DNA from 3 places in the Streptomyces sp. NPDC028308 genome. Region 1 is predicted to be linked to each of the others. Evidence: riboswitches for the same ligand, from Rfam matches in the RefSeq annotation. Region 1 holds a riboswitch; each other region holds the start of a gene.
The links. A riboswitch is a leader RNA that binds a small molecule or an ion and turns the genes downstream of it on or off. The one in region 1 is predicted to bind cyclic di-AMP.
Positions count from the first base shown of each region.

Region 2: linked by a shared signal. The riboswitch ahead of ACZ4VA_RS13095 (C40 family peptidase) and the one ahead of ACZ4VA_RS32150 (M23 family metallopeptidase) in region 1 are both predicted to bind cyclic di-AMP.
Region 3: linked by a shared signal. The riboswitch ahead of ACZ4VA_RS23510 (transglycosylase family protein) and the one ahead of ACZ4VA_RS32150 (M23 family metallopeptidase) in region 1 are both predicted to bind cyclic di-AMP.

Region 1 is NZ_JBVHTO010000015.1:14,858-26,126, reverse strand. Features, by position in the region: gene ACZ4VA_RS32165 (alginate lyase family protein) at 1-753, shown strand, start outside; tRNA gene ACZ4VA_RS32160 (tRNA-Met) at 847-920, shown strand; gene ACZ4VA_RS32155 (PP2C family protein-serine/threonine phosphatase) at 1,064-2,401, shown strand; cyclic di-AMP (ydaO/yuaA leader) riboswitch at 2,657-2,814, shown strand; gene ACZ4VA_RS32150 (M23 family metallopeptidase) at 2,826-3,875, shown strand; gene ACZ4VA_RS32145 (aldo/keto reductase) at 3,932-4,876, shown strand; gene ACZ4VA_RS32140 (PrsW family intramembrane metalloprotease) at 5,132-6,481, opposite strand; gene trmB (tRNA (guanosine(46)-N7)-methyltransferase TrmB) at 6,547-7,413, opposite strand; gene lhgO (L-2-hydroxyglutarate oxidase) at 7,542-8,753, opposite strand; gene ACZ4VA_RS32125 (MFS transporter) at 8,862-10,283, opposite strand; gene ACZ4VA_RS32120 (asparagine synthase-related protein) at 11,094-11,269, shown strand, end outside.
Region 2 is NZ_JBVHTO010000005.1:115,380-123,519, forward strand. Features, by position in the region: gene bioD (dethiobiotin synthase) at 1-199, opposite strand, end outside; gene ACZ4VA_RS13060 (adenosylmethionine--8-amino-7-oxononanoate transaminase) at 201-1,481, opposite strand; gene bioB (biotin synthase BioB) at 1,474-2,697, opposite strand; gene ACZ4VA_RS13070 (8-amino-7-oxononanoate synthase) at 2,860-3,993, shown strand; gene ACZ4VA_RS13075 (DUF397 domain-containing protein) at 4,040-4,264, opposite strand; gene ACZ4VA_RS13080 (helix-turn-helix domain-containing protein) at 4,274-5,131, opposite strand; gene ACZ4VA_RS13085 (ATP-binding protein) at 5,381-5,833, shown strand; gene ACZ4VA_RS13090 (DUF6328 family protein) at 5,918-6,451, opposite strand; gene ACZ4VA_RS13095 (C40 family peptidase) at 6,531-7,004, opposite strand; cyclic di-AMP (ydaO/yuaA leader) riboswitch at 7,008-7,172, opposite strand; gene ACZ4VA_RS13100 (hypothetical protein) at 7,540-7,848, opposite strand; gene ACZ4VA_RS13105 (ATP-dependent Clp protease proteolytic subunit) at 7,856-8,140, opposite strand, start outside.
Region 3 is NZ_JBVHTO010000010.1:91,937-103,205, reverse strand. Features, by position in the region: gene ACZ4VA_RS23545 (protein kinase domain-containing protein) at 1-408, shown strand, start outside; gene ACZ4VA_RS23540 (glycoside hydrolase domain-containing protein) at 613-1,440, shown strand; gene ACZ4VA_RS23535 (SurA N-terminal domain-containing protein) at 1,657-2,310, shown strand; gene ACZ4VA_RS23530 (nucleoside triphosphate pyrophosphohydrolase) at 2,492-3,493, shown strand; gene ACZ4VA_RS23525 (globin domain-containing protein) at 3,555-4,796, opposite strand; gene ACZ4VA_RS23520 (cytochrome P450 family protein) at 5,326-6,684, shown strand; gene ACZ4VA_RS23515 (LysM peptidoglycan-binding domain-containing protein) at 6,959-7,939, shown strand; cyclic di-AMP (ydaO/yuaA leader) riboswitch at 8,157-8,327, shown strand; gene ACZ4VA_RS23510 (transglycosylase family protein) at 8,332-9,021, shown strand; gene eno (phosphopyruvate hydratase) at 9,387-10,673, shown strand; gene ACZ4VA_RS23500 (FtsB family cell division protein) at 10,771-11,247, shown strand.

The DNA of each region.
Region 1 (11,269 bases):
GGACTGCAGACCGCCTGGGCGGGATCGACCTGGGCCCGCGCCGGGGAGATCGTGCGGCACACGAAGGCCCACTGGCCGGCGGCGGGCGTCGAGCGGTTCCGGCGCATGCTGCGGACGGTGTACCAGCCCGAAGTCACCAAGCCGGTCCCGGACTTCAACGGCAACTGGGACCTCGTCATGACCGACGCCGCCATCGGCATCGCCGTCTTCCTCGACGACCACCGGGCCTTCGACGCCGCGCTCGCGCGCTTCCGGCAGCGCGTCCCCGCCTACTTCTACCTGCGTCAGGACGGGCAGCTGCCGATGGCCCCGGCGGGCGGCACGGTGGACACCCCGCAGAAGATGACGACGTACTGGTTCGGGCAGAAGCGCTACACGGACGGGGTCGCGCAGGAGACCTGCCGCAACTTCAAGCACGTGGGGTACGCGCTCGCCGCCACCGCCCACATCGCCGAGACCGCCTGGCACCAGGGCGTCGACCTGTACCGCGAGGTCGAGGACCGGCTGCGCGCGGCGCTCACCTTCCACGCCCGCTACCAGCTGGGCGAGACGCCGCCCGGCTGGCTGTGCGGCGGCAAGGTCGACCGCGACATGGGGCCCGACATGGAGGTCGCCCTCAACCACCTGGAGGGCCGGCTCGACGTCCGCGTCCCGGCCGCCCGCAAGCTCGTCGAACGGACCCGGCCCGCCGGAACGGACGATCTGTTCGTGTCCTGGGAGACCCTGACCCACGCCGGGAACCCGGCCGCCTGACCCCCGGCAGGAGCCGAATTCGCAGGTCGCGGGGGTGGCCGGGTGCAGGCGTGCGTCCGCGCCCCCGCCGATGGCGTACACTGGTCTCAACGACGCGGGGTGGAGCAGCTCGGTAGCTCGCTGGGCTCATAACCCAGAGGTCGCAGGTTCAAATCCTGTCCCCGCTACTGAAGGCCCAGGGCCGGAACTCGGATCATCGAGTTCCGGCCCTGAGTCGTTTCCCGGGCCGGGCCCGCCGGCGCTCCCATCGGTGTCATCCGGTCGGTCCACACCGGTCGCCGCCCGCCCCCGTGGCGGGAAGCCTGGACGGGTGGGGCAGCGAGGTGGCGCGCGACGGCCGGAGGAACCGGGGTCCGGCGGGGCCGGCGGCCGGTTCTCCGACGCCGACGACCGGGCCGCGCCAGACCCCCGTGACCGCGTGCCCGGCGGCGGGCCGGACCTCGGAGCGGGCCTCGTGGACGGCGGCCGGAAACCGCTTCCCGGAGGGCGCGAACGGGCCGGGGGACGGCTGCCCGGCGATCCGGTGCCCGATCCCGGACTGGGCGTCCCGTCACCGCCCGCCCCGGAGCGGCCCGCCCGCCGGATCTCGTACGCGCGCACCGTGGTGCGCGCCCTGCCCGCGCTGCTGATCGTCGCCGGGGTCCTCTACGACTACCTCACCCCGTCGCAGTTCACGGCCGCCCCCTTCTTCACGGCCGCGCCCCTGGTCGCCGCGCCGCTGCTCTCGCTGCGCGGCACGGTCCTCACCGGCCTCGCCACGGTCGCCGCCGTCCTCGCCGTGCACGTCGACCTCGGCATCGTCGCGCACGCGGAGGCGGTCACCGAGCTGGTCACCGTGGCGACCGTCACCGTCCTCGCCGTGCTCATCAACATGCTCGTCCGCCGCACCGACCGGCGGCTCGCCTCCGCCCGCGAGATCGCCGAGGCCGCCCAGCGCGCCGTGGTGCCGCGCCCGGAGGAACGGATCGGCGGGCTGGAGGTGGCGGCGCGCTACGAGGCGGCGCAGGCCGACGCGTTCATCGGCGGCGACCTGTACGCGGTGCAGGACTCCCCGTACGGGGTGCGGCTGGTCGTCGGGGACGTGCGGGGCAAGGGAATGGGCGCGGTGACGGCCGTCGCCGTCGTCATCGGGGCGTTCCGTGAGGCGGCCGAGCACGAGCCGACGCTGGAGGCGGTCGCCCAGCGGCTGGAACGGGCGCTGGCGCGCGAGGGGACGCGGCGCGACGGGCTGGACGCCTTCGAGGGGTTCACCACCGCCGTTCTCGCGGAGGTCCCGCACGGGGACGGCTTCGTGCGCGTCGTCAACCGCGGCCATCCCCCGCCGCTGCTCCTGCACGCGGACGGCACCCTGCGCACGCTGGAGGGGCCGGACTCCGCGCTGCCGCTCGGGATGGGCGAGCTGGGCACCTGGCCCGACCGTGCCGCCGTGGTGCCGTTCCCGGGCGGGGCGACGCTCCTCGTCTACACGGACGGGCTGTCGGAGGCGCGCGACCCGGAGGGCCGCTTCTACGACCCCGCGGCCCGTCTCGCGGGACGGGTCTTCCGCGACCCGGACGCGCTGCTCGACACCCTCATCAAGGACGTGCACCGGCACACGGGAGACGGGACGACGGACGATCTGGCGCTGCTGGCCGTACGGCGGCCGTGAGTCACCGGGGCGGGAGAAGGGGCCGAGGTCACCGCGAGTGATCGAGTAGCACCGCTGCGCATAACAACTGACGAACCGTCAGCGAAAATGAGGTTTAGCCCGCAGGGTCAACTCGCCCGGTTTTCACCGCCCGTGACCCGTAAGTCCGTGACGAAGACGTTAATGATCAGTCGGAACAGCTTGGAATACGGGACCCGAGTCTATTAACGTTCGATAACGCAGCGCGGTCGTCCCAGCCGTCACAAGAGATGGCTCCGTGCGCACGCGCCGAATCCCGCAAGGGAACCGGGGAACCACCAACTTGGGGTGAATCGAGCGTCTTCCGCGGTGCGGTGCACCCTGGTCGACGCGCGTAGGAGACCTTCCTGCTCCGAACCCGTCAGCTAACCCGGTAGGCGAGAAGGAAGGAAAGGAGCGCGCCCACGTGGCGTCCAACCGGCCTGCCCAGTCAACCTCGTTCGCGCCGAGTGACCAGCAGAGCAACACCTTCGGCTACGGCCGCGGCAACGACGAGGGCCCCTGGGAGGAGTGGAATCCCACCGAGGATTCCGTCCGTCCCGTCCGTGGCCGGCACCGCGTCTCCAAGCAGCGCGGCGGAGGACTCGCCCGCAGCTCCACCGTCCTCGGCGTAGGCGTCATCGCCGCCGTCGGCGCGGGCGGCATGGCCACCGCGCAGAGCGGCAAGCCGCCGGTGTCCATCTCGATGCCCGACCTGTCATCGGTCGCCGACTCGGCCAAGGGCCTGATATCGGACGGCTCCGACGCCGGCGCACCGAAGGGCTCGGCCACCCCGCTCACCACCGCGGGACTGACCAACTCGGACACCGCGCGAGGCACCACCGACGCGGGCGAGGCCCTGCGCGCCCGCATCATGCAGCAGGCCGAGTCGCAGCAGGACCAGGTCGACCTCAAGGCCGCCGAGGCGGCTCAGGCCGCCGCCGTGAAGAAGGCCGCCGAGGAAGCCGCCAAGACCCAGGACGAGGCCGAGGCCAAGGCCGCCGCCGCCAAGAAGAAGGCGGAGCAGGAGGCCAAGGAGAAGGCCGAGGCGGAGCGCCTCGCGGAGCTCGCCAAGAGCTACGCGCTGCCGACCTCCTCGTACACGCTCACCTCGCGCTTCGGTGACTCCGGCTCCATGTGGTCCTCCGGCTACCACACCGGCCTCGACTTCGCGGCGCCCACCGGCACGCTGATCAAGGCCGTGCACACCGGAACCATCACCGAGGCGGGCTGGGCCGGTTCGTACGGCTACCGCACCATCCTCACCCTGGAGGACGGCACCGAGGTCTGGTTCTGCCACCAGTCGTCCATCAGCGTCAGCGTGGGCCAGAAGGTCGCCACCGGTGACGTCATCGGACGGGTGGGCGCGACCGGCAACGTGACCGGGCCGCACCTGCACATGGAGGTCCACGCGGGCGGCGCCGCCACCGGCATCGACCCGATGGCGTGGCTGCAGAGCAAGGGCCTCAACCCGTAGGTCCGCCGGCCGGGCTCGCGGAATAGGCGGTACCGCGGACGATGTTGAAATCGTCCATGACTTCTCTCCGCAAGCTCGGCCCGTCAGACCTCGAGGTCTTCCCGCTCGCCCTCGGCGGCAACGTCTTCGGCTGGACCGCCGACGAGGCGCAGTCCTTCGCCGTGCTGGACGCCTACGCGGCGGCCGGCGGCAACTTCGTGGACACCGCGGACACCTACTCCTCGTGGGCTCCCGGCAACGAGGGCGGCGAGTCGGAGACCGTCATCGGCCGGTGGTTCGCCGCGCGCGGCAACCGTTCCGACATCGTCCTCGCGACCAAGGCCGGCGCGCACCCCGCGTACAAGGGGCTGGCGCCCGACACCCTCAGGGCCGCCGCCGACGCCTCGCTGCGCCGGCTGGGCACGGACTACATCGACCTGTACTACACGCACTACGACGACCCCTCGGTCCCCGTCGAGGACATCATCGGCACGCTCGACGAACTGGTGCGGGCCGGCAAGGTGCGCGCCGTCGCGGCCTCCAACATCTCGCCCGAACGGCTCCAGGAGTCCCTGGAGTTCTCCGACCGCGAGGGCCTGGTCCGCTACGTCGCCGTCCAGCCGCACTACAACCTCGTCTCCCGCCGCACCTACGAGGGCCCGCTCCAGGAGATCGCCTCCCGCTCCGGCCTCGCCGCCGTCCCGTACTACGCCCTGGCCTCCGGCTTCCTCACCGGCAAGTACCGCCCGGGTACGACGGTCGACTCGGCGCGGGCCGCCGGCGCGGGCAAGCACCTGGAGACCGAGCGCGGGACGCGGGTGCTGGCCGCGCTCGACGAGATCGCCGGGTCCCGGGGCGTCCCGCAGGCCACGGTCGCCCTGGCCTGGCTCGCCGACCGGCCGACGGTGGCGGCGCCGCTCGCCTCCGCCCGGACGGTCGAGCAGCTCCCGGCGCTCCTCGGGGTGGCCGACCTGACCCTGACGGACGCGGAGCTGGCCACGCTGACGCAGGCGTCCGCCTAGGGCCTGTCGTTTGGATCAGGCCGGTGTCGCGGGGTCTGGCACGCACATCTGCGGCGTTGTCGTCGGTCGCCGACTCCCCCACTCTCGGCTCCGCTCGAGCGGGGGGACCCCCATCGCTTCGACTCCCTCCTCCGCCTTGCAGCTGCACGCACCAGACCCCGCTCGGGTCGGCCGGGACGAACCGTCCGTCACGGCCGGCCTGATCCAAACGACAGACCCTAGACAGGTCCCGCCGGTCGCTCCGCCCCGGTCGCGCTACGAGCGGTACGGGTTGTACGCGCCGTAGGGGTCGTGGCCCGGGTGGGGCGCCGGGTACGCCGACGGGGGGCCGGCGTACGGGTGGACGGGCGGCGGCGCGTACAGCGGTGGCCAGGGCGGTACGACCGCGGGGGCGGACGCCCGGGCCGCGTACGCGAGGGAGGGCCGGGCTACCTCCCGGCGCCGCCACAGCTCGTGCAGCAGCTCCCTCTCCCGTACGACGAAGTCGGCGCTCGCGCGGCCGGCGCGCCCGCGGTGCCGCAGGAACGCCAGCGAGGTCGCGTAGGACTCGTACTCGGCGACCGACCGGGCGGCGGCCTTGCCGAAATGGTGAGCGGCGTAGTCGCGAGCCAAACGCCGCGCCCGCATGGACCCCAGGACGAACGGCTCGGGCGCCGTCAGCCAGCCCGCCACGGCGTACGCGGGCAGCTCCGCGCGCACGGTGCGCAGTTCCCGCTGGCGCGTCCATATGACCAGCCAGGTGAGCAGGCCGAACGCGGGGACCATGAAGGCCGCGTAGACCGCGAAGAAGCCGTACTCGCCGAAGGACGAGGAGCCGTTCCACACCGCGTGCATGCCCATGGCCAGCAGCAGTCCGGACAGCGGCAGCAGCACCCGGCGCAGGCGCTGGCGGTCCGCGGACAGCGCGGCGATGCCGAAGCCGATGCCGGTGAGGACGGTGAACAGCGGGTGCGCGAACGGGGACATCACCACGCGCACGAAGAAGGTTGCCGCGGTCACCGACGCCAGGCCCCGGCCGCCGTTGAGCTGGTCGGTGCCGAAGGCGTTGCCGAGGTAGAGGATGTTCTCGGTGAAGGCGAAGCCGGTGGCGGTCACCCCGGCTATGACGACCCCGTCGACGATCCCGGTGAAGTCCCGTCTGCGGAACAGGAAGACCAGCAGCACGGCGGCCGCCTTCGCGGACTCCTCCACCACGGGCGCTATGACGGTGGCACCGAGCGTGTCGGCGCCGGACGGGTCAGCGGTCGCTGTCGCTATCCACCGGGTCGCGAAACTGTTGGCGACGATCGCTATCAGCGCCGCCGCGCAGGCGCCCCAGGCGAAGGCGAAGAGCAGGTTCCGCCAGGGGCCCGGTTCGACGCGGTCCAGCCAGCGGAACGCGGCCAGCAGGAGCGGGACCGGCAGCACGGCGAGGCCGAGGCCCACCAGGAAGCCCTGGGTGCCGGTCTGCCGGCGGACCAGCGCGAGGATGACCAGTCCGGAGAGCGCGAGCAGGGTGACCAGGGCGCCGTAACGCACCCATCTGTGCTGCCACCAGTGCGCATGCCGCAGCGCACCGTCGGCCGAGCCGGTGGGGTACGTCGGGTACGGAGGAAAGGTGGCCACGGCATCGACCCTAACGAGGGAGGGGCGCTGCCCGCGACGGCACCCGGTGGGGGCCGTGCGGTGCCTCAGTCGCCGGCGGGGGGTTGGTCAGCGTGTTCCTCTTGGCGTTCGTTCCGGTCCTCGGCCCGGTGCTCCGCACGGCGGAACAGCAGGTCGTGCACCACATGGCCCTTGTCCAGTCCCTGGCCCTCGAAACGGGTCAGCGGACGGAAGCCGGGACGTGGCGCGTAACCGCCGTCCGGCTGGGTGTTCTCGAAGTCCGGGTGCGCGGTCAGCACGTCGAGCATCTGCTCGGCGTACGGTTCCCAGTCGGTCGCGCAGTGGAGGACGGCGCCGGGCTTCAGACGGGTCGCGGCCAGGGTCAGGAATTCCGGCTGGATGATGCGGCGCTTGTGGTGGCGCTTCTTCGGCCACGGGTCCGGGAAGTAGACGCGCAGTCCGTCGAGGGTGTCCGGTCCGAGCATCTCGCGGAGCAGGATGATCGCGTCGCCGTTGCCCACCCGGATGTTGGACAGCCCGTTCCGGTCGGCGAGATTGAGCAGGTTGCCCTGGCCGGGCGTGTGCACGTCGACGGCCAGGATGCCGGTGTCCGGGTCCGCGGCGGCCATCTGGGCGGTGGCCTCGCCCATCCCGAAGCCGATCTCCAGGACGACGGGGCCGTCGGTGCCGAAGAGCTCCGCGAGGTCGAGGGGGCGCCCGTCGATGTCCAGTCCCCACTTGGGCCACAGCCGCTGGAGCGCGTCCGCCTGGCCGGCCGTCACCCGGCTGCGCCGCGGCTGGAAGCTCCGGATCCGGCGCTCGAAGTGCGAACCGGCGGGATCGGGCTTCGGCCCGGCGGGGAAGCGGGGCTCGCCCTTGGCACGGGAAGGGCGCGGCGAGCCCTCGGCCGCGGAGGGCCGGGGCTCTTCGGAGGAGTTGAGGGAATCAGACACAGTGAGTCGATTTTACGGCGGACGGCTCCCGGCGCCTCCCGCCCCGGGGACGGGCCGCTCCCGGGCGGGCCGGGGAGGACGCGCCCGCGGGGCCGGGCGGGCACGGTCGCGGCCCGTTGCCGGGAGGGTCAGGGCTGGGACAGCGCCTTGAGGGCTCTGCGGGCGATCTCCCGGCCGATCGGGAGGGAGGCCGTGGCGGCCGGCGACGGCGCGTTCAGCACGTGGACCGTCCGGGGGCGCTCCTGGATGAGGAAGTCGTCCACCAGCGTCCCGTCCCGCAGGACCGCCTGGGCGCGGACGCCCGCCGGGGCCGGTATCAGGTCGTCCGGGGTGACCGCGGGCAGCAGTCGCCGGACGGCCTCGGTGAACGCCGCCTTCGACACCGAGCGGCGCAGCTCCCCGGCCCCGTACCGCCAGTGGCGGCGTCCGATCCGCCAGGAGCCCGGCCAGGCCAGGGTCGCCGCCAGCTCGCGCGGGTGGACCGTGCCCCAGCCGTACCCCTCGCGGGCCAGCGCGGGGACCGCGTTCGGGCCGATGTGCACGCCCGCGTCGATGCCCCGGGTCAGATGCACCCCGAGGAAGGGGAACGCCGGGTCCGGCACCGGGTACACCAGTCCGCGCACCAGCTCCGGGCGGGCCAGCGTGTAGTACTCGCCACGGAACGGGACGATCCGCATCCCCGGGTCGTCCCCGGCGAGGCGGGCGATCTCGTCGCAGTGCAGCCCCGCGCAGTTGACCAGCACGCGCGCGCGGACGATCCGGCCGTCGGCCGTCCGGACGGCGACGCCGAGGTCGGGGCGCCGGTCGACGCGCTCGACCCGCGCGCCGTAGTGGATCTCGGCGCCGGAGGACTCCGCGAGCCGGCGGGCCACGGCCACGTAGTCGCAGATCCCCGTCGTCCCGACGTGTATGGCGGCCAGTCCGCGGACCTCCGGCTCGTACTCCTCGATCTGGGCGGGGCCCAGCTCGCGGACCGCGATGCCGTTCTCCCGGCCGCGCTGGACGAGGGCGTGCAGGCGGGGCAGCTCGGCCTTGTCGGTGGCGACGATCAGCTTGCCGGTGACGCTGTGCGCGATGCCGTACTCGGCGCAGAACTTCGTCATCTCGGCGGCGCCCCGGACCGCGTAGCGCGCCTTCATGGAGCCGGGGCGGTAGTACACCCCGCTGTGGATGACCCCGCTGTTGCGGCCCGTCTGGTGACGGGCGGGGCCCTGCTCCTTCTCCAGCACCATCACATGCGTGCCCGGTGCGGCGCGCGAGATCGCGTACGCGGCCGACAGACCGACGATCCCGCCGCCGGTCACCAGCACGTCGCAGTCGTATGCAACCCGTTGCCGCACCCGCTTCACCTCCCGGCTTCGATAGTGCACTGCGCCACTGACAATGCCCTCAAACCCGGATCGCGCTCCCCGTGCCCGCGGGTGCGCAGGAGCGGCGGGACCGCGAGGCTACGCGGGAGCCATCAGCAACGGCCGCGCCCGCTCCCGCAGCTCCACCACGCGCGGTTCGTCCCCGTACGGCTCCAGGCGGTGCAGCAGGTCCTTCACGTACTCGGTGGTGCGGGCCGAGGAGATGCGCCCGGCGACCTCGACCGCCCGCACGCCCTGCTCGCAGGCCGCGTCCAGGTTGCCCGACTCGAGCTCGGCGACCGCCGACACCACCAGCCGCAGCCCGTGGGAGCGTACGAACTCCTCCGTCGGCTTCGACAGCGCCTGCTCCGTGAAGCGGCGGACCTGGCGCGGGGCCTTCAGGTCGCGGTAGCACTCGGCCGCGTCGGCGGCGAAGCGGTCGTACGAGTAGAAGCCGAGCCAGGACGGGTCGTGATCACCGTCGCGGGCCCGCTCCAGCCAGCCCTCGGCCGCTTTCAGGGCACCGCCGGCCGCGTGGGCGTCACCCGCGCGCGCGTGGGCCCGCGCCTCGACCAGGCGGAAGAAGCTCATCGTGCGCGCGGTGGCCAGCCCGCGGTTGCGCTCCAGGGCGGCCTGGGCGAGGTCGACGCCCTCGTCGCCGAAGCCCCGGTAGGTGGCCTGGAGGGACATCGACGCCAGGACGTAGCCCCCCAGGGGGACGTCCGCGGCGGCGCGGGCCAGGCGCAGCGCCTGGATGTAGTAGCGCTGGGCGGCCTCCTGCTGGCCGGTGTCGAAGGCCATCCAGCCGGCGAGGCGGGTCAGCTCGGCGCTCGCCCCGAAGAGCGCCCGGCCGACCTCGTCGGAGTACGCGCCGAGCAGCAGCGGCGCCGCCTCCACCCGCAGGCACTCGGGCACCATCGACGAACGCCAGTCGCCGCCGCCGTACTTGGAGTCCCAGCGTCGGGCGTCCTCGGCGGCCTCGCGCAGTTTCAGCACATCGCTGTGGCCGACTTTCAGCGGTGCTCCGGAACCCTCACCGGGGTTCGCGTCGCGTGCCACCGAACTGTCGGCCGGGGTTATCAGCCACCGTGAGGCGGGCGTCGCGTAGGCGCTCACCGCGAAGGAACCGGCGAGCGATTGCCAGATGCCGCCGCCGGCCCGGCGGCCGGCCAGGTCGAGGCGGTACAGCTCCGTCGCCGACCGCACCGCCTGTCCCACGTCGCGCGGGAAGGCGAGGCCCACTTCGGGTGCGGGGTCCGCGTCCGCCAGACCGATCTCGTGGAGCGGTACGGGGCGGCCGAGTTTCTGCCCGATGGCGGCCGCGATGAGGTGCGGGGCGGCACCCTGGGGCACCATTCCCTTCGACACCCAGCGCGCCACCGACGTCTTGTCGTAGCGAAGAGTCAGACCGCGCTGGGCGCCAAGGTCGTTGACGCGCCGGGCGAGGCCCGCGTTGCTGATTCCCGCGAGGGCGAGAACGGTGCCGAGTTTTTCGTTCGGCCCGCGTTGCTCCCTGGACATGCGCCACCCCTCGACACAGACGGCTGCCGCGCTGGCATAACCACGCGGCATTCGTAAACCCAGCGTAGTTCGCCCAATCCCAAGCGTTAAGGGGCGTACTTCCGGATGGCGGGATTGTGGTCCGCACGGCAGTACGGAGTGTTGCGGCGTGCTCCCGTTGTGTGGCCGTGCGCCCGCCCGTGCGCTCTTCTCCGGCCACGGGGGGAGCGCTTCCATGAGGACGCGTGGGTCGGCCCGCTGTACTGGATCCGGTGGGCTGGGGGACACCGCCGCCTACATCCCCGCGGGCGGCGGATCGGTCCGGGAGGCGAACTCCGCCTCCCGGACTGGAGGTCGCCGGCCCTCCGCACGGCCTGTACGGAGCGTGTGCGCGCGTGGCCATCCAGCATCGATTTGGCTTGTTATCGACGGTTCCTCGGGAGGTCAATACGCCGTCTCACCACGTCACTTGAGGGCGCGCGGGGTGCCTTTGGGGAGCGTATCGGGGGCGCATTCGAGTCGCTGTTCGTGGGGGTGTCTTTCGTGACCGCCCTGGCGGCAGCCCCGGCCGCGCCTCCCCGGCTCCCGTCCGCCGCCGTCCACCGGCCCGCCGCCGGCACGTCAACTCGCCTCCGCCATTGCCTCTCTGACGGTCCCTCGACTGCTCCCCGACACCCGCCGCACGGCCGGTCGGGAGCCTGCACGGGGTCCGCGGGGGCGCATTCCGGGGGGCGCAAGCAGTCCCACAGGCCTTCCAGCGTGCCCGCTTCGTGGCAGCATGGTGCCCAGTTCGTGCGGTGCACTGGTTGTCCACAGCCTGTGGAGGCGGCGATGCGGTGGTTGGTGGGGTGGAGCAGTACCGCCGCCAGAGCCTCTGAGGTCGGCTCGGCGGGTGCCACCGGGAGCGACGGCGAGACCGTGCACCCGGTCGGCTCCCAACTGCTCTGGGGCGACCCCGATCCGCTCTGGGCGGTCGGCGACTGGCGCCCCGACGAGGTGCGCGTCGT
Region 2 (8,140 bases), on a different contig from region 1:
GCGTCGTGACGCCGCCAGCGAGGCGCGCCGCCTCGTCGGCGTCGCCGCGCTCGTCCGGACCCACGCCCGTCTGGGCGGGCTTGAGCACCGCCACCGACCGGCCCGCCGCGACCGCCGCGGCGGCGACGGCGGCGGTCGTGACGGTCTTGCCGACCTCCGTGCCCGTCCCCGTGATCACCAGTACCGCTGTGTCCCGCATGTCATCCCTCCCGTGCCGCCGCGCACACCGCGCGGGCGATACGTTTCACGTCCGCGTCGCCGGTGACGTACGGCGGCATCGTGTAGACGAGGTCGCGGAACGGCCGCAGCCACACGCCCTCGCGCACGGCGGCCCGCGTCGCCGCCGCCATGTCGACGTCGTGGTCCAGCTGCACCACGCCGATCGCGCCGAGCACCCGCACGTCCCGCACCCCCGGCAGCTCCGCCGCCGGCGCGAGCCCGTCGCGCAGGCCGGTCTCGATGCGCTTGACCTCGGTCTGCCAGTCCTGCCCGAGCAGCAGGTCGATGGAGGCGCACGCCACGGCCGCCGCCAGCGGGTTGCCCATGAACGTGGGCCCGTGGGCCAGCACCGGGACCTCGCCGCGCGAGATGCCGTCGGCGACGCGCGCCGTGCACAGTGTCGCCGCCATCGTCACGTACCCGCCGGTCAGCGCCTTGCCGACGCACATCACATCCGGCGTCACCCCGGCCTGCTCGGCCGCGAACAGCGTGCCCGTGCGGCCGAACGCGGTCGCGATCTCGTCGAAGACCAGCAGCACGTCGTGGGCGTCGCACGCCTCGCGCAGCACCCGCAGATACTCGGGGGAGTGGAAGCGCATCCCGCCCGCGCCCTGCACCACCGGTTCCACGATCACCGCGGCCAGCTCGTCCGCGTGCCGCCCGATCAGCTCACGCAGGTGCTCGGCGTACGACTCCTCGTACGCGGCCGGGGGCGCGTCGGCGAAGACCTGGCGCTGGAGGACGCCCTGCCACAGCTCGTGCATCCCGCCCTCGGGATCGCACACGGACATCGGCTGCCACGTGTCGCCGTGGTATCCGCCGCGCCAGGTCAGCAGCCGCTGCTTGCCGGGACGGCCCAGCGAACGCCAGTGCTGGAGGCACATCTTGACGGCGACCTCGACCGAGACCGAACCGGAGTCGGCGAGGAAGACGTGCTCCAAGCCCTCCGGAGACATGTCGACAAGACGCTTCGCCAGCCGCACGGCGGGCTCGTGGGTGAGCCCGCCGAACATGACATGGCTCATCCGGTCCAGCTGGCCGCGCACCGCGTCGTTCAGGACCGGGTGGTTGTAGCCGTGGATCGCCGACCACCACGACGACATCCCGTCGATCAGCTCGCCCGAACCGTCGGCCATCCGCAGCCGCACGCCGCTCGCCGACTCCACGACGAGCGGCGTCTGACGGCCCGGCATCGGACCGTAGGGGTGCCAGACGTGCCGCCGGTCCAGGTCGAGCAGTTCCGGCACGGACAGCTCAGGCATTGGGCGCGAGGTCCGTTCCGGCACCCCGTCGGCGGACCGCGACGAGGTCGGTCCGCGCCTCGCTCGCCTGCGGCGCGGCGGCCGACCCGCAGACACCGCCGCCACCGCCGCCCTCGTGCGACCCGCAGCCCGCCTCGGCGTGCGACCCGCAGCCCGCGCCCTCGTGCGAGCCGCAGCCCGCGCTCTCCCGGGAACCGCACCCGCCGGCCGGCGCGCGGTGCTCGGGCAGCGTGACCTCGCCCGCACCCTCCACCTCGAAGCCGGCGTCCGCGATCATCTCCAGGTCGGCCTTGCCTGCCTGGCCCTCGCTGGTGAGGTAGTCGCCGAGGAAGATCGAGTTGGCCAGGTGCAGCGCGAGCGGCTGCATCGTGCGCAGGTGGACCTCGCGCCCGCCGGCGATCCGGACCTCGACGTCGGGGCAGACGAAGCGGACCATCGCCAGGATGCGCAGGCAGCGCTGCGGGCTCAGGTTCCACTCCTTGGCGAGCGGGGTGCCCTCGAACGGGATCAGGAAGTTCACCGGAACGGAGTCGGGGTCCAGCTCGCGCAGCGCGTAGACGACCTCGACCAGGTCCTCGTCGCTCTCGCCCATGCCCGCGATCAGGCCGGAGCACGCGGACAGTCCCGCCGCGTGCGCCTTCTGCACCGTGTCCACGCGGTCGGCGTACGTGTGCGTGGTCGTGATGTCCCCGTACGTCCCCTCGGACGTGTTCAGGTTGTGGTTGTAGGCGTCCGCGCCCGCCTCGCGCAGCCGCTCGGCCTGCCCGTCGGAGAGCAGCCCCAGGCAGGCGCACACCTCGACGCTCTCGTTCTGGTCCTTGATTGCCTTGATGGTGTCGGAGACCCGGTCCACGTCACGGTCCGTCGGACCGCGCCCGCTCGCCACCAGGCACACGCGCTTGGCGCCGCCCGCCAGGCCCGCCGCCGCGGCCTGCGAGGCCTCGTCGGGCTTGAGCCAGGTGTACTTCAGGATCTCGGCCTTCGAACCGAGCCGCTGCGAGCAGTAGGAGCAGTCCTCGGGACACAGACCGGACTTGAGGTTGACCAGATAGTTGAGTTTCACCCGTCGGCCGAACCAGTGACGGCGCACCTTGCCCGCCGCCGCCACCACGTCGAGCAGCTCGTCGTCGGACGTGGCCAGCACGGCCAGAGCTTCGTCCCGGGTCGGCAGCTCGCGCCGAAGCCCCTTGTCCACCAGCGTGTTCAGCAGGTCCATGAGGTCCGATCCTTGCCTATGCGACCGCCCGGGGCCAAGGAGAGTTTGCACAACAGAGACCGTTCGAGGTGTGGGTATTGCCACATCCTGGGCGGCGAGCCGGGCGGCTAGGGTCTGTGCACTGTCCACAAAACGACCTCATCAGGGCCCGGAGGCGCCAGCATGGCCGCATCGCCGTTCGCGTGGATCGACGAGCAGGCGGAGCACCGCCGCCGGGCGGGTCTCGTCCGCACCCTGCGCCCGCGCCCCGCCGACTCCCCGCTCCTCGACCTCGCGAGCAACGACTACCTGGGCCTCGCCCGCCATCCGGAGATCACGGAGGCGGCGGCCGAGGCCGCGCGGCGCTGGGGCGGCGGCGCCACCGGCTCCCGGCTGGTCACCGGCACGACGGAGCTGCACGGCGAACTGGAGCGGGAGCTGGCCGACTTCTGCGGCTTCGAGTCCGCGCTCGTCTTCTCATCGGGGTACGCCGCCAACCTCGCGGCCGTCACGGCGCTCGCGCCGCACGGCTCGCTGATCGTCTCCGACGCGGGCAACCACGCCTCGCTGATCGACGGCTGCCGGCTGGCCCGCGGCACGACACAGGTCGTCGCGCACGGCGATCCGGACGCGGTCCGCAAGGCGCTCGGCACCCACGAGGGGCCGGCCGTCGTCGTGTCGGACACCGTCTTCTCGGTGGACGGGGACGCGGCACCGCTGGCCGGACTCGCCGCCGCCTGCCGGGAGTACGGGGCCGGTCTCGTCGTCGACGACGCGCACGGCCTCGGCGTGCTCGGCGAGGGCGGGCGCGGTGCCGCGGAGGCGTCCGGTCTGGCGGGCGCGCCCGACGTCGTCGTCACCGTCACGCTCTCCAAGTCGCTGGGCAGCCAGGGCGGCGCGGTCCTCGGACCGGCCGCGGTGATCGACCATCTGGTCAACGCGGCCCGGACCTTCATCTTCGACACCGGCCTCGCACCGGCCGCGGCGGGCGCGGCGCTGGCGGCGCTGCGGCTGCTGCGCCGTGAACCGGAGCGGGCGGCACGTGCACGGCGGGTGGCGGGCACCCTGCACACCCGGCTGACGGCCGAGGGCCTGGAGGCGGTCCGGCCGGACGCCGCGGTGGTGTCGGTGCGCGCGCCGTCCCCGGAGCGGGCGGTGGCGTGGGCGGCCGGCTGCCGGGAGGCGGGTCTCGCCGTCGGCTGCTTCCGGCCGCCGTCCGTGCCGGACGGTGTCTCGCGCCTGCGGCTGACCGCCCGCGCGGACCTCGCCGAGGGACAGATCGAGCACGCCGTACGGGTGATCAGCCGGACGCGGTGAACGCCCCGGGGACCAGCCCGGTACGGCGAGGCGGGTGGTGCGGGGCTCAGCCCAGGGCGGCGATGAACCCCTCCCAGGCGGCCGGGGCGAAGAGCAGGGCGGGCCCCGCGGTGTTCTTCGAGTCGCGGACGGCGACCAGCCCGGCCCAGGGGCCCGGTCCCGGTCGCGCGGTCTCCACGCAGTTGTTCATCCCGGTGCTCCGGCTGCTGCGCAGCCAGCGCACGCCGTGCAGGGACGTGCTGGAAGGTACGTACCGAGGCAGTGCGGACATGAAGACTCCTCACGCGCCGTCACGTATCGCGGCGATGTAATCCACGGACTCCTCGGGCGAAAGGGCGTGGATCCGAAGGGTGTTGAAGGCCTCCGTATAGGCCTGGAGGTCTTCTTTCCGTTCGAGATGGAGGCTACTCGTCATGTGGTCAAGAACAACCACATCCAGATCAGAAGTGTTCGGAAATGAGAAGATTACGAAAGGCCCGGTGATTCCGATGTGGGCTCCGGTCGCGAAGGGGAGGACCTGGAGGCGCACGTGAGGAAGGTGCGCCGCCTCCAGCAGCCGTTCCAGTTGGCGTTCCATCACCGCAGGTCCGCCGACCGTCCGCCGCAGCACCGCCTCGTCGAGCACGGCGCTCAGTTCCAGCGGCGCATTCGAACACAGCACGTCCTGACGGGCCAGCCGTACCTCCACGAGCGTGTTCAGCTTTCCGTCCTCCAGCCCCTTCACGGCCGCCCGGGTGACCGCTCGGGCGTACTCGGGTGTCTGCAGCAGGCCCGGTACGACGGACGTCTCCAGCGTGCGCATGGTGCTGGCCTGCGACTCCAGACTGATGAAGTCCCGGTACGCAGGCGGGAGTACACCGCGGTAGGCGTGCCACCAGTGGTCGCGCCCGCCGCCCTCGGAGCCCGCCAGCCCGATCAGCAGCTCCCGCAGCCCGGGGTTCTGCACGCCGTAGGCGTCGAGGAGCCGGCGCACGTCCGGCGGCTTCGCCCCGCTGGTGCCGGTCTCGATCCGGCTCACCTTCGACTGGTGCCACCCGACGAGCCGGGCCGCCTCGCCGCTCGTGAGTCCCGCCCGGGTGCGCAGGGCGCGCAGTTCGGCGCCCAGCTTGCGGCGCCGCACCGCTGGACCGTGTCGCATGGCCGTCTCCTTCCGCCCGGTGAGCGGCGTTCACGGCGACGGTAGAGGATGAGCCCGGGACCCGGCCAAATGGGTTCGCTCGCCGCAGAGTTCACCGCTTCGAGCGACAGATATATGCATATCTTGGTGGATGGCGCCCGTGAGGCGTGCGGTGATGGCAGTCTGGCGCGAAGCACCAGTCCGGGACCGTACTCGAACCATCCGCTCCGTGTCGGACTACGGGTCCCGTGGGAAAGGGACGACGTCGCCATGGCAGATCACCAGGAAGCATCCGTCACTCTGCCGAGCGATCCCGCCTCGGTCTCCGCGGCCCGGAACTACGTCACCGGCGTGCTCGCCGAGTGGGGTCTGCCGGGTGACTCCGACATCGCCGAGACCGTACGCCTGATCGTGTCCGAACTCGCCACCAACGCCGTCCAGCACACCCTCGGGCAGTCCCCGACCTTCACCGTCGACGTCGTGCTCGACCGCGACGAGCAGCTGCGCATCGGCGTCACCGACAGCCACCCGCGCTTCCCGAAGCGGCTGCCCGCGGCCGTCCAGCAGGACAACGGCCGCGGTCTCGTGATCATCCGCTGGCTCACCGCCGAGTGCGGCGGAAAGATGAGCGTGCGGCCCACCCGGGAGGGCGGCAAGACGGTCGCGATCGAGCTCCCTTGGTCCCTCCCGGCCCAGCCGGTCACGGCGGGACAGGAACCTTGACGCGGCACCCGGCCACGCCGTCCCCGCGTACGCGTCGCGCGCCCCGTCCGGAGACGCTCCCCGCCGCCGGGGCCCTCAGGGCCGTCACCGGCGCCCCATCGGCCCGTCCTGCCCCTGTTTGCCCACCGGGGCCCCCTTCGCCCTCAGAGAGCGCCTTACGAGCCTGGGCAGGACGCCCCACAGCGTCACGCAGACGGCCAGCGTCCCCGCCGCCGCGGCGATTCCCGCCCCCCGCCCCAGCGTGACGTCCACGACGAGCAGCACGGAGCCGGTGAAGGCCAGCGTCAGGACGCACAGCCCTGCGGAGGCGAGAGCGGAGGAGACCCGCACGATGGTGGCCTTGGCGTTCTGCTGGAACAGCGACCGGTGCAGGGCGGCCGGCGCGACGAACAGGGCGGCGGCCAGCACGGCGAGGAGCAGCGTGGTGACGTACGTGGCGCGCTGCACCGTGTCGAGCGACGGGAACCGCTGGGTGAACGCCAGGGTCAGCAGGAACGCGAAGAGGATCTGCACGCCCGTCTGGACGACGCGCAGTTCCTGGAGCAGTTCGGCGAAGTTGCGGTCCGCGCGCTCCAGGGACGTCTCGTTCCGCGCGGAGTGAGGGTGTCGGTCGGCCATGGACGGACGTGTATCCGCTTCCGGCCCCGGTCACGCCCTCGGAGGGCGACGGCGACCGCCGCCGCCCTCTACGGGCGGGTCAGCCGACCCGGCCGTACCAGACGCTCTTCGTCCAGATCTTCGTGAGCTTCACGACCTCTCCGGTCTTCGGCGAGTGCCAGATCCGTCCCTTCCCGGCGTAGATGCCGACGTGGTAGACGTTCCGGCCCGAGTGGAAGAACACGAGGTCTCCGGCCTTGCGGTGCGAGGCGGAGACGTGATGGGTCTTGTTGTACTGCGCCGCGGCCGTACGAGGCAGCTTCTTGCCCGCCTTCTTGTACGAGTAGAGCGTGAGCCCGGAGCAGTCGAAGCGGCGCGGCCCCGTCGCGCCGTACTTGTACGGAGCACCCTTCTTGGAGGCCGCGATCTGGAGTGCCTTCGTCGCCGTCGAGGCCGCGGCGGCGTCGGATGCGACGCCGGGGACCACGAGGCTGCCGCCGACGGCGGCGATGGTGAGGGCCGAGGCCGTACCGGCCCGGGTCCACAGCGACGGGACACGATTGAGCGCAGTCATGCGCAACCCTTCGTCAGCCGCCTGTGAAGGATGACCTGTCGGATTCGGGCTGGCGAAGTTGCCCGGCCGCGGTGTGCGGCTTCACCCCAAGGACCACGCGGATTGCTCCGGCGGCCCGTCGTGCTGGGTCCTCCACTCCTGCCGATCCACTTCTGTCGACCGGTCATCCGGGCGGCGGCAGGACTCGGCGTCCGCCCGGACCGCCCCGCCGCTGCGGCGGGGGCTTGTCGTCGGAGGGATCTTCACTCATGGATGTCGGAAAATCCGAACGGAACCGGGGATTTGTGGGGTTACTCACCACTCACCCGTTCGGGTGGACACCCCCCATTTCGAACGGGGGTTGGGGGTGTCGACCATGCGCGCACCTGCGGCGGAACGCCTCATTCCGCCCTTGGTGTACGCGCGTTGCGCAACTCGGGAGGGCTGGAAAAAGGGGGCGCGTCTACGCCGTTGGGGGGTACGCCTTTTGGTGCGTTTGTGTCCCGGGCCGGACACCGCGCGCCGGCGGCGGGGACCGGCCCGGGATGGGGGTGCGTCAGTTGTCCGCCGGGGGCGGCAGGGTGACCCTGGCCGCTCGCCGCTCACCGTCCAGGACCCGCAGGGCCTGGGCCAGGGTCGGCGCGTGGACCTCGCTCTCGCCCCGCTGGTGCATCAGAGTGAGCGCGTCCCGCAGTGCGGCGGCTTTCACGACCAGCGCCTGGGCGGCCCGCAGGCCGCGGTAGGTGTCCCCGGGGCGGGCCGGATTGATCCGGCCCAGCAGGTCGACGACGTCGAGGTAACGGTCGATCAGCTCCGCCTCGGCGCGGGTCAGCGCGGGCAGGGGAGGCAGTTCGGGCGGCAGCATCGGCGCCTCACCTTCCGCCGGTCGCGGGGCGCGAGGACCGGTGGCGCGGCACGACCCGGTCGACCAGCCCGTACGCCACCGCCGCCGGGGCGTCCAGGACCGTGTCCCGCTCGATGTCGGCGGCGATCCGCTCCCGGCTCCGCCCCGTGTGCCGCGCGAGCAACTCCTCCAGCGTGTCGCGGGTGCGGGCCGTCTCCGCCGCGTGGATGAGCAGATCGCTCGCCTGCCCACGCACCGGCTCGGCGGCCGACGGCTGGCGGACGAGGACACGCGCGCCCGGCAGCGCGAGCCG
Region 3 (11,269 bases), on a different contig from region 1:
GCCGCCACCCTCATGGACGACGGCCAGTACCGGCGCGCCCTGCCCGAGCTGCGCCGCCTCGCCGACGAGCGGGCCGCCGAGGCCGGACAGGCCGACACGCAGTCGCTGCGCTTCCGCTACGAGGCCGCCCAGTGCCTGGAGCAGCTCGGCGAACCCGCCGCCGCGCTCGCGGAGTACCGCGCCCTGCTGCCGTATTACGAGAACCAGTACGTGGCCGGCGACCCCGAGCTGTCCCTGGAGGTCCGCCGCCGCATCGGCCACCTGCTGCTCGCCCTCGGCGACCGGCCCGCCGCCCACGACACCCTCGCCCGGCTGCTGCACGACGTCGAGCGGCTGAAGGGCCCCGGGCATCCGGTCGCGGCGGAGGTCCGCCGCACCCTGCAGTGGCTGGGGCAGGTCCGGGGCTGACCGGGCCGCCGGACGCCGGCACGCGCGGGTTTTGCGCGGCCTTGGCCGAATGTTGTGTCGATCAAGGTCCGCAGTTTCCCGAACACGGATGCGACGTGGGCTACGTTTCGATCCGTTTTCGTGCGCCACGCGCGCGTGCCCGCATCCGTGCCGCACGCTTGCGTGCCGCGCACACCGAGCACACGAACCATGGGGTGGGTCCACATGTCCAGCCATCGGCAGTCGAAGAGGCGCAGATACGTGGCCTGGGGGGCGGCGGGAGCGGCCGTGGTCGCCGGCGCCGGGATCGCCGCGCAGACCTCCACGGCGACCACCGTCTGGCCCGCCCAGCGGACGTACACGGGCCGCGCGTTCGACACCTGCGCCGCGCCGTCGCTGAACGCGATGAAGGCCTGGCACACGGGCTTCTACGGCGCGGCCGCCGTCTACGTCGGCGGCAAGAACCGCGGATGCGCGCAGCCCAACCTGACCGCCTCCTGGGTGAAGTCCGTCAGCACCACCGGCTGGAAGCTCATCCCCCTGTACGTCGGGGCGCAGCCGCCGTGCCAGACGGGCTCCAGCCCCGAGAAGATCACCGCCGCCACCGCGGCCTCGCTCGGCGCCACCGACGCCGCCGACGCGGTCACCAAGGCGTCCGCCCTCGGCATGAAGGCGGGCAGCCCGATCTACCTGGACATGGAGGCCTACGACGTCACGAACACGGCGTGCGACGACGCCGTGCTGACGTACGTCCGCGCCTTCGACAAGACCCTGCACGCCAAGACGTACCGCACCGGGTTCTACGGCTTCCGGAGCTCCAGCGCCAAGGCGATCGCCGACGCGAGCGACCGCACGGACCTGCCGGGCAACCTCTGGTACGCGCTGTGGGACAAGCAGAACACCACGACCGCCGACTGGCCGTTCGCCGCCGACCGCTGGACGAACCACAGCCGCGCCCACCAGTACATGGTCAACAGCAAGGAGTCGCGCGGCGGTTACACGATCACCGTGGACCGCGACGCCTGGGACGCACCGGTGGCGATCACGGGCTGACGCCCCGCCGCGCCCGCCGGCAGCGCACCCGGCGGCGCCCCGGGCCGGGGGTCCGCGGGCCGGCCCGGTGGTTCCGGCGGCGGACACGCGGGCGCGAGGGTGCCCGAAGTCCTCGCGAATCGTTGGTCGAATGGGTGGCCGAGAGCTGAGCCACTGCCTAACATCGATCACCGCAAGACCTTGTGCACCGTCGCACAATCTCCTCGGGAGGCTTCCTTGCACCGCCGTCGCACCGCGCTCGTCCTCTCCGCCGCGATCATCGCCGCGGCCCCCCTGCTCACCGCCTGCGGCAGCGACGCCCACCCCGGCGCCGCCGCCGTCGTGGGCGGCCAGCGGATCACGGTCGGCCAGCTGGAGAGCCGGGTGAACGAGGTACGCGTGGCACAGCGGGACGCCACCAAGGACGACGCCCAGTACGAGCAGGCCATCGCCAAGACCGGCAGCCTGACCCGCGACACCCTGCACAGCCTGGTCCTGGACCGGGTCCTGGCGCGCGCCGCCGAGGACGCGGGCGTGAGCGTCACCCGCAAGGACACCCAGCAGATGCGCGCCGGTCTGGAACGGCAGGCGGGCGGTGCCAAGGCGCTGGAGACGGCCTGGCTCCAGCAGTACGGCGTGGCTCCCCAGCGTCTCGACGACAGCCTCCGCACCGAGATCGAGGCGCAGAAGCTCGCCGCCGCGCTCGGCGCCGACATGAACACCGAGGCGGGCAAGGCCACGTTCTGGAAGGCCATGTCCGACGCCTCCAAGAAGCTCCACGTCGACCTGAACCCGCGCTACGGCACCTGGGACGTAGAGAAGAGCAGCCGCGTCGACGCGAAGACCCCGTGGCTGCGGGAGATCACCGCGGCGGCTCAGAAGCCCGCCTGACCGCGACCGGTGGGCTGTGGACAAACGGTTCAGCCCACCGGCCGAAGGCCACCGCCTGTGGACAACCGCCGGGGGCGTCGGCGGGGTGGGTTACGTTCGAAGGGTGAACGCAACCAGCCTCGACGGCGACCCGAACGCGAGCGGCTCCGAGACCGGCGCCGCGCCCGGCCGCGACACCTCCGTGCCCGACGCCGGCGCCCCCGCCCCCGGCCGCGTCGTCCTGCTCACCACCAGCCACCGCGTCGCCCCCGGACTGCTGTCCTGGCCCGCCTGGCAGGCCCTGCACACGGCCGACCGCGTCCTGTGCGCGGACGGCGCACATCCCCAGCTGCCGTACCTGCGCGAGGCGGGCGTCCCGGTCGACGAGGCATCCCCGACCGCCGAGGAGCTGCTCGACCTCTGTGCGGGCGGGCGCACGGTGGTCGTCGTCGCCACCGGTGAGGGCGAACCGCGCCTGACCGACGGACTCGCGCGTCTCGCCGGCTCCGGACGCATACAGATGCCGGACCTGGAGCTGCTCCCCGCCTCGTACGACCTGCCGGGCGCCCGGCTCCTGGACCTCGTCCAGGTCATGGACCGCATCCGCGCCGAGTGCCCCTGGTCGTCCCGCCAGACCCACGAGGGCCTCGCGAAGTACGGCATCGAGGAGGCGTACGAGCTGGTCGAGGCCATCGAGGAGGGCGACCGGGACGAGCTGCGGGAAGAGCTCGGCGATGTCCTGCTCCAGGTCGTCTTCCACGCGCGGATCGCCGAGGAGGGCAGCCCCGAGGACGGCTCCGAGCCCTTCTCGATCGACGACGTGGCGGGCGGCATCGTCACCAAGCTCATCCACCGCCACCCCCATGTCTTCGGGGACGCGTCCGCCTCGACCCCCGAGGAGGTCAAGGAGCACTGGCTGCGCACCAAGGCGGAGGAGAAGCGCCGGACCTCGGTCACGGAGGGCATCCCCCTCGGCCAGCCCGGACTCGCGCTGGCCGCGAAGCTCGCCTCCCGCGTCCGCACGGCCGGCCTCGAGGTCCCGCTGCCCCGGGGCGAGGGCGTGGGCTACGAACTGCTGGCCGCGGCGGCACGCGCCGAGGAGGCCGGCGTCGACCCGGAGACGGCACTGCGCGCGGCGGCCCGCGCCTACCGGGACGCGATCAGGGCGACGGAGGAATCAAGACGGGGCACGGACGAAGGCTGACGGTTCGCCCCGGGTTTCGCGGGGGGTGTCGGTGTCGGTGTCTGGCCCGGTGCGGGTCCGGTCAGTCGCCGGGTTCGCGGCTCGACGGGTTGTGCCAGCTCGGCCGGGTCCGGTCCAGGAACCACTCGGCGGGACCCGACGGCCGGGGGTCGAACTCCCGCACGGTCGGAAGCAGGTCGTGGAAGATCCGCTCGGGCGCGGTACCGAGGGCGGGGAGGGCGTCGCCGATCTCCTCGACGAGCTGGGGCGGTCCGGCGAGATACACGTCGTGCTGGGCCCAGTTGGCGCGGTTTCCGAACGCCGTCAGGAGCCGCTCGGTGGCCTGCGTCTTGGGTCGGCCCGGTGCGGGCGTGATGAAGGTGACGGCCAGCCGGGGGAGACGCGCCCGCAACTCCTCGATGGAGGCGCGATCGTAGACGTGGGCGAGGTCGCGCGCGACGACGAAGAGGCGGGAGTCGTAGGGCGCGTCGTCCAGACCCGCGAGCCGTTCGAGCTGGACCAGTTGCTCCAGGAGGGCCTTGACGGGCGCCCAGCCGGTCCCGGCGGCGACGAAGGTGACGGGCCGGTCCTCCGGGGGCCGCAGCGTCAGCCCGCCGCCCGGCGCGCCCAGCCGGAGCACGTCGCCCTCGCGGGTCTGCCGTACCAGGGCGGTGGACAGGACCCCTCCCTCCACCCGGCTGACGTGGAGGTCGAGCGTGTGGTCGGGCCGGGGCGCGTTGCCCACCGAGTAAGGACGCCATATGCCCGGTAAGTAGGGGACGTTGACGCTGACGTACTGGCCGGGGAGGTGGGTGAGGGGACGGGCGGGGCGCAGCGTCAGGACGACGACGTCCTCCCCGTACCGCCTTCGCGCGACGATCTCGGCGTCCCACCAGGGGGGTTCGTCGCCGTTCTCGGCCTCCCAGGCGCCCTGGAGCATCGCGTCCGCGATCGTCGCGTACGCCTCGCCCCACGCCTTCTCGACCTCCGCGTTCCACGCCGATCCCGCCACGGCGGCGAAGGCGGCGATCAGGCTCGTCCCGACGGCCGTGTAGTGCGCAGGCTCCGCCAGGTACTTGCGGTGGTCCCGTCCCAGTTCCCCGAGGTACCCCGCAAGCGTCGGGTCCTCCAGCCGGCCCACGACCTGGGTGAGGGCACCGAAGAGCCGGTCCCGCTGCCGCTGCATGTCGTCCGGGAAGTCCAGCGGGAAGAGCTCGCGGATGTCCGGGTGGTGCCGGAACAGGTGCGAGTAGAAGTACTTGACCGCGAACTCGGCCCGTCGTTCGACGACCGCGAAGCTGGATCTGAGTATTTCGGGGTCCACGGGCGGAATGTAGGGACGTCTCGAACCGCGAAGTCAAGTCGCGGGCCATTTGTGGACAGTCCGGGGTGAAGTGCCCGGGCCCCGGCGAGCGCGTCGCTGAACACGCTTGTCCGAGGGTGTCCGGCGGCGGCCCACAAGGGGACGGGAACCCGCGGGATCTGTCCGTCCGGCCGTACGGACGACCGCGCGGCGGGTGTTCGACCCGGCCCGCCGGATGGCCGGATCGCACGCCCGCCCGGCCGGGACGGTGGTACCACCCCGGTCGGCGCGGCACTCCCGAACGTCCGCCGGGCCTCCGCCCCACGCGGCTCGGCGCTCCCAACGCCCCCAGCCCTCCGCCCGCACGGCTCGGCGCTCCCAACGCCCCCAGCCCTCCGCCCGCACGGCTCGGCGCTCCCAACGCCCTCCGGTCCCGGGCCCCGCATGGCCCGGCGCTCCCAACGCCCCCCCCCAGCCCTCCGCACCGCACGGCGCCCCGCCCCCGAACGCTCCCCGTCCCCCTCCGCGAGGTGCCGGATACCGTCGACGCGTGACCGAAGACCCCGTACAGCCCGCCCACCCGAGCAGCACCCCCGCCGCGAACACCCCCACCACCGACGCCGCCCCCGGCGCCGATGTCCCCGCCGCCCCCGGCGCCGGTGCTCCCGTCCCCGAGCTCTTCAGCTGGGAGTTCGCCACCGATCCGTATCCGGCGTACGCCTGGCTGCGTGAGCACGCTCCCGTGCACCGGACGCGGCTGCCCAGCGGGGTGGAGGCCTGGCTGGTCACCCGGTACGGGGACGCCCGGCAGGCCCTCGCGGACGGACGGCTCAGCAAGAACCCGGCGCACCACGACGAACCCGCGCACGCCAAGGGCAAGACCGGCATCCCGGGCGAGCGCAAGGCCGAGCTGATGACGCATCTGCTGAACATCGACCCGCCGGACCACACCCGTCTGCGCCGTCTGGTCAGCAAGGCGTTCACGCCCCGGCGGGTGGCCGAGTTCGCGCCCCGCGTCCAGGAACTCACCGACCAGCTCATCGACCGGTTCGCCGAGCGGGGCGAGGCCGACCTCATCCACGACTTCGCCTTCCCGCTCCCCATCTACGCCATCTGCGACCTGCTCGGCGTCCCGCGCGAGGACCAGGACGACTTCCGGGACTGGGCCGGGATGATGATCCGGCACGGCGGCGGGCCCCGCGGCGGTGTCGCCCGGTCGGTCAAGAAGATGCGCGGCTACCTCGCCGAGCTGATCCACCGCAAGCGCGAGGCGCTCCCCGACGTGCCGGGACCCGGCGAGGACCTGATCTCCGGGCTGATCCGGGCCTCCGACCACGGCGAGCACCTCACGGAGAACGAGGCGGCGGCGATGGCCTTCATCCTGCTGTTCGCCGGCTTCGAGACGACCGTGAACCTGATCGGCAACGGGACCTACGCGCTGCTCACCCACCCCGAGCAGCGGCGGCGGCTCCAGGACTCGCTCGCCGCCGGGGAGAGCGCGCTGCTGGAGACCGGCGTCGAGGAACTCCTCCGCTTCGACGGGCCCGTGGAGCTCGCCACCTGGCGCTTCGCGACAGAGGCCGTCCGGATCGGCGGCCAGGACATCGCCGCGGGCGACCCCGTCCTCGTCGTCCTCGCGGCCGCCGACCGCGACCCGGAGCGGTTCGAGCAGCCGGACGCGCTGGACCTCTCCCGCCGTGACAACCAGCACCTCGGATACGGGCACGGCATCCACTACTGCCTCGGTGCGCCGCTCGCCCGGCTGGAGGGGCAGACCGCCCTGGCCACGCTGCTGACCCGCCTGCCGGACCTGCGGCTGGCCGCGGACCCGGCGGATCTGCGCTGGCGCGGCGGGCTCATCATGCGCGGACTGCGCACGCTGCCGGTGGAGTTCACGCCGCCCCGGTAGCGGTGGCGGCGGCCCGGCCGGAGGGCACGCGATCCGTTTCGCGGCCGGCACCGACAGGGGCGAAGTGCCACAACCGGGACATGCGGCGGGAGTTCGCACTTCGGCGGCGCGAGCGTGGTGCCCGGTCAAACATGACACACCGTCAAAACTGTGATCTTCACGTGATCTGCGCTGCATCGACTTGTGACAAGCGTTCGAGTGCCGATACGTTCACGCATCAACGCGATGGATCTTCCGTCGCGTCTGTCACCGCTGTCTCCGAAAGGCCCACCGCATGCTCTCCGGGAACGGTCGTCACCGTCGCCCCCGCCAGGCTCCGGCAATCATCGTCGCGGCCGGCGTCACCGGATCGGCAATCGCCATCCCGTTGCTCGGCGCCACCGGCGCGAGCGCAGCCGACGGCACCACGTGGGACCGGGTCGCGGAGTGCGAGAGCGGCGGCTCCTGGAGTGCCGACAACGGCAACGGGTTCTACGGCGGCCTCCAGATGACCCAGGAGAACTGGGACAAGTACGGCGGCCTCGACTACGCGCCGAGCCCCGACGAGGCGAGCCGCTCGCAGCAGATAGCCGTCGCCGAGAAACTGCTCGACGGACAGGGCCTGGCGGCCTGGCCCACCTGCGGCCCGCTCTCCGGCCTCAGCAAGAACTCGGGTTCCGTCGAGGTCGACACGGGGGTCGCCGACGACGCGTCCTCGTCCCCCGACGCCTCCCCGTCCGATTCGTCCGCGAAGGGTAACTCGTCCGGTTCGGGCGGTCTGTCGACCGGCGGCACGAGCGCCAAGCCTTCCCCGTCGGGGTCCGGCAAGGCGGCGAAGTCCGACGCGTCCCCGACGCCGGAGGAGAGCGAGTCGCGGGACTCCGGTACCGCGGACAAGGGCAAGGCAAAGGCTGACGACTCGGACAAGTCGGGTCGTACCGGCGGCTCCTCCACCACTCCGAGCACCCCCGCGAGCGAGGGCACCGGCACCGGCAAGCACCGCGGCGCCAGCGCCGAGCGCACCTCGGACACCGGAGTGGACGCCGGGCGTCAGAAGGACTCCGCGGGGCGCCACGCCGCGCGCGACTCGGGCGCCTCCGACGACACCTCCGAGGGCTCGTACACCGTCCGTCTCGGCGACAGTCTCACGAGCATCGCCGACTCCCTTGCGGTCAACGGCGGATGGAACGAGCTGTACACGGAGAACGAGAAGACGGTCGGCTCCGACCCGGACCTCATCCTCCCCGGTCAGAGCCTTGAGGTCGCGGGAGACTAAGCGGTCGTCAGGCGGCGAATCGGGTACAAAACAGCGGTAGTTCACGTCATGGTTCACACCGCAATGTCCGGTTTGGTGAGAGTGAGAGATGGGTCTCAGAAGCCCTGATCGTCTTTGAAATTCCGGCCGTCGCGTGTCTACGGTCGTGATCGCTCGCCACAGCGGGCCCCGACGGTCGCAACGCCGAATCCTGCCAGCGGCCGCCCGGGAACAGTCGTCGCGTCAAGCGCCGTAGGCAGGAGCGGGGGACCCAAGGTAAGTGCCGGGCCCGGGAGTTGTGAGACACCCGGGAACGGCTTGGGGTGAAGCCGTGCGCCATGTGCGCACGACCGGGCACTCACCCGCCCGAACCCGACAGCTCACCTCGCAGGCGTCGGTGAGGGGATCACTTCATGCTGCGTAACAACAAGGCCAAGCACCGTCGCCCGTCCAAGGCCACCCGTGTCGCCGCGCTCGCCGGTGTCACCGGTGTCGCCATCGCCGCCCCGCTGATGGCGGCCGGCAGCGCCTCCGCCGCCACCACCTCCGAGTGGGACGCCGTCGCCCAGTGCGAGTCCGGCGGCAACTGGTCGATCAACACCGGCAACGGTTACTACGGCGGCCTGCAGTTCTCCGCCTCCACCTGGTCCGCCTACGGCGGCTCGGCCTACGCCTCCACCGCCGACCAGGCCTCCAAGTCCCAGCAGATCGCCGTCGCCGAGAAGGTGCTGGCGGCGCAGGGCAAGGGTGCCTGGCCGACCTGCGGCGTCGGCCTGTCCGGCGCCTCCACCGGCGGCGGCGCCGCGGCCGACACCGGCTCGCAGAGCACGGCCCAGCCGCAGCAGCAGGCGCCCCAGTCCCAGGACCAGCGCGCCTCGCGTTCCTCGGAGCGGGAGACCGCCAAGAAGACCGTCGAGACCCCGACCGGCAAGAAGGTCGAGAAGGGTGACGGCGAGTACAAGGTAGTCAAGGGCGACACCCTGAGCTCCATCGCCGCGGAGAAGCACGTCAAGGGCGGCTGGCAGAAGCTGTTCAAGCTGAACAAGGACATCGTCGACGACGCCGACTTCATCTTCCCCGGTCAGCAGCTCCACCTCAGCTGACACCGGCTGACGCCGGGCGCACGGCCCGGTCACGGCCCTCCCTCATGCGGGGGCTCCGCCATGGAGACCCCGTGAGGGCCGCCCCCGTCCCCACGGGCTCCCCGCTCCGGTGCGTGTTCCCCCGTACGCACCGGAGCGGGGCTTTTTCATGCCCGCGCCGGACGCGCCGCTCCGTCGCGGATGCCTGTACGGGACAGGTTTTTGTTCCGTTCGGAAACAATTTACTCTCGGTTCTGTCCATGGGGTGGTCGACCGGCTGGCCGATCGCCCGGAGCCGGTTAGGCTCATGTCGCGGAGCCGACCGCGGCTCCGTGCAGTCAGCGGGCCAAGGGGCTCCGCGTAACCGCGTCACATCCCAGAAGGAGATGCTCGTGCCGTCCATCGACGTCGTCGTAGCCCGGGAAATCCTCGACTCGCGAGGGAACCCCACCGTCGAGGTCGAGGTCGGCCTCGACGACGGCAGCACGGGTCGTGCCGCCGTTCCGTCCGGCGCCTCCACCGGAGCCTTCGAGGCCATCGAGCTGCGCGACGGTGACCCCAACCGCTACCAGGGCAAGGGCGTCGAGAAGGCCGTCCTCGCGGTCATCGAGCAGATCGGCCCGGAGCTCGTCGGCTACGACGCCACCGAGCAGCGCCTGATCGACCAGGCGATGTTCGACCTGGACGCCACCGACAACAAGGGCTCGCTCGGCGCCAACGCCATCCTCGGCGTCTCCCTCGCCGTCGCGCACGCCGCCTCCGAGGCCAGCGACCTGCCGCTGTTCCGCTACCTCGGCGGCCCGAACGCGCACCTGCTGCCCGTGCCGATGATGAACATCCTGAACGGCGGCTCGCACGCCGACTCGAACGTCGACATCCAGGAGTTCATGATCGCGCCGATCGGCGCGGAGTCCTTCTCCGAGGCGCTGCGCTGGGGCGCCGAGGTCTACCACACCCTCAAGAAGGTGCTGAAGACCAAGGGTCTGTCCACCGGCCTCGGCGACGAGGGCGGCTTCGCCCCGAACCTGGAGTCCAACCGCGCCGCCCTCGACCTCATCGTCGAGGCCATCAAGCAGGCCGGTTACATCCCCGGTGAGCAGATCGCTCTCGCGCTCGACGTCGCCGCGTCCGAGTTCTACAAGGACGGCAGGTACGAGTTCGAGGGCAAGTCCCGCTCGGCCGCCGAGATGACCGAGTACTACGAGGAGCTCGTCTCCGCGTACCCGCTGGTCTCCATCGAGGACCCGCTGTACGAGGACGACTGGGCCGGCTGGAAGGTCATCACCGACAAGCTGGGCGACAAGGTCCAGATCGTCGGCGACGACCTCTTCGTCACCAACCCGGAGCGCCTGGCCCGCGGCATCGAGGAGGGCTCCGCCAACGCCCTGCTCGTCAAGGTCAACCAGATCGGCTCGCTGACCGAGACCCTGGACGCCGTCGAGCTGGCCCAGCGCAACGGCTTCAAGTGCATGATGTCCCACCGCTCCGGCGAGACCGAGGACGTCACCATCGCCGACCTCGCCGTCGCCGTGAACTGCGGTCAGATCAAGACCGGCGCACCGGCCCGCTCGGACCGCGTCGCCAAGTACAACCAGCTCCTGCGCATCGAGGAGATTCTCGACGACGCCGCGGTCTACGCCGGCCGCTCGGCGTTCCCGCGCTTCAAGGGCTGACCCGTAGGAAGCGTCGTACGTACGTCCCCGTACTCGGTCCCGTACCGTGTGCGGGGACGTACGCACGTGACGGGCTTGTGCCGGGGAGGCGGGATTCATGGCCGTGAAGGACCGGGACCGGTTCTCCACCACGACCAGGCTGCGGCTGCTCGGTGAGCAGACGGCGGCCAGGGTCTACCGCTCCCAGACCAGGCGGCAGGCCCACCGCTCCCGTCTGACGGGCCGTGCGGCTCTGCTGGCGCTGGTCCTGTGCTCCCTCGTCGTGGCGCTCGCGTACCCGATAAGGCAGTACGTGTCCCAGCGCGCCGAGGTCGCCGAGCTGGAGCGGCAGCAGGACGAGGCCCGGCAGCGGGTCGAGGAGCTGCGTGACCTCAAGGCCCGCTGGAAGGACGACGCGTACGCCGAGCAGCAGATCCGGCAGCGGCTGCACTACGTGATGCCGGGCGAGACCGGCTACATCGTGATCGACCCGGACGCGGTGAAGAAGTCCCGCACCGACCAGGGGGCGGCTGCCCGTCCCTGGTACGCCAACGTCTGGGACGGCGTGGACAAGTCCGACCGCGCCGCCCGGTAACTGACCAGAAAGACAAGACACA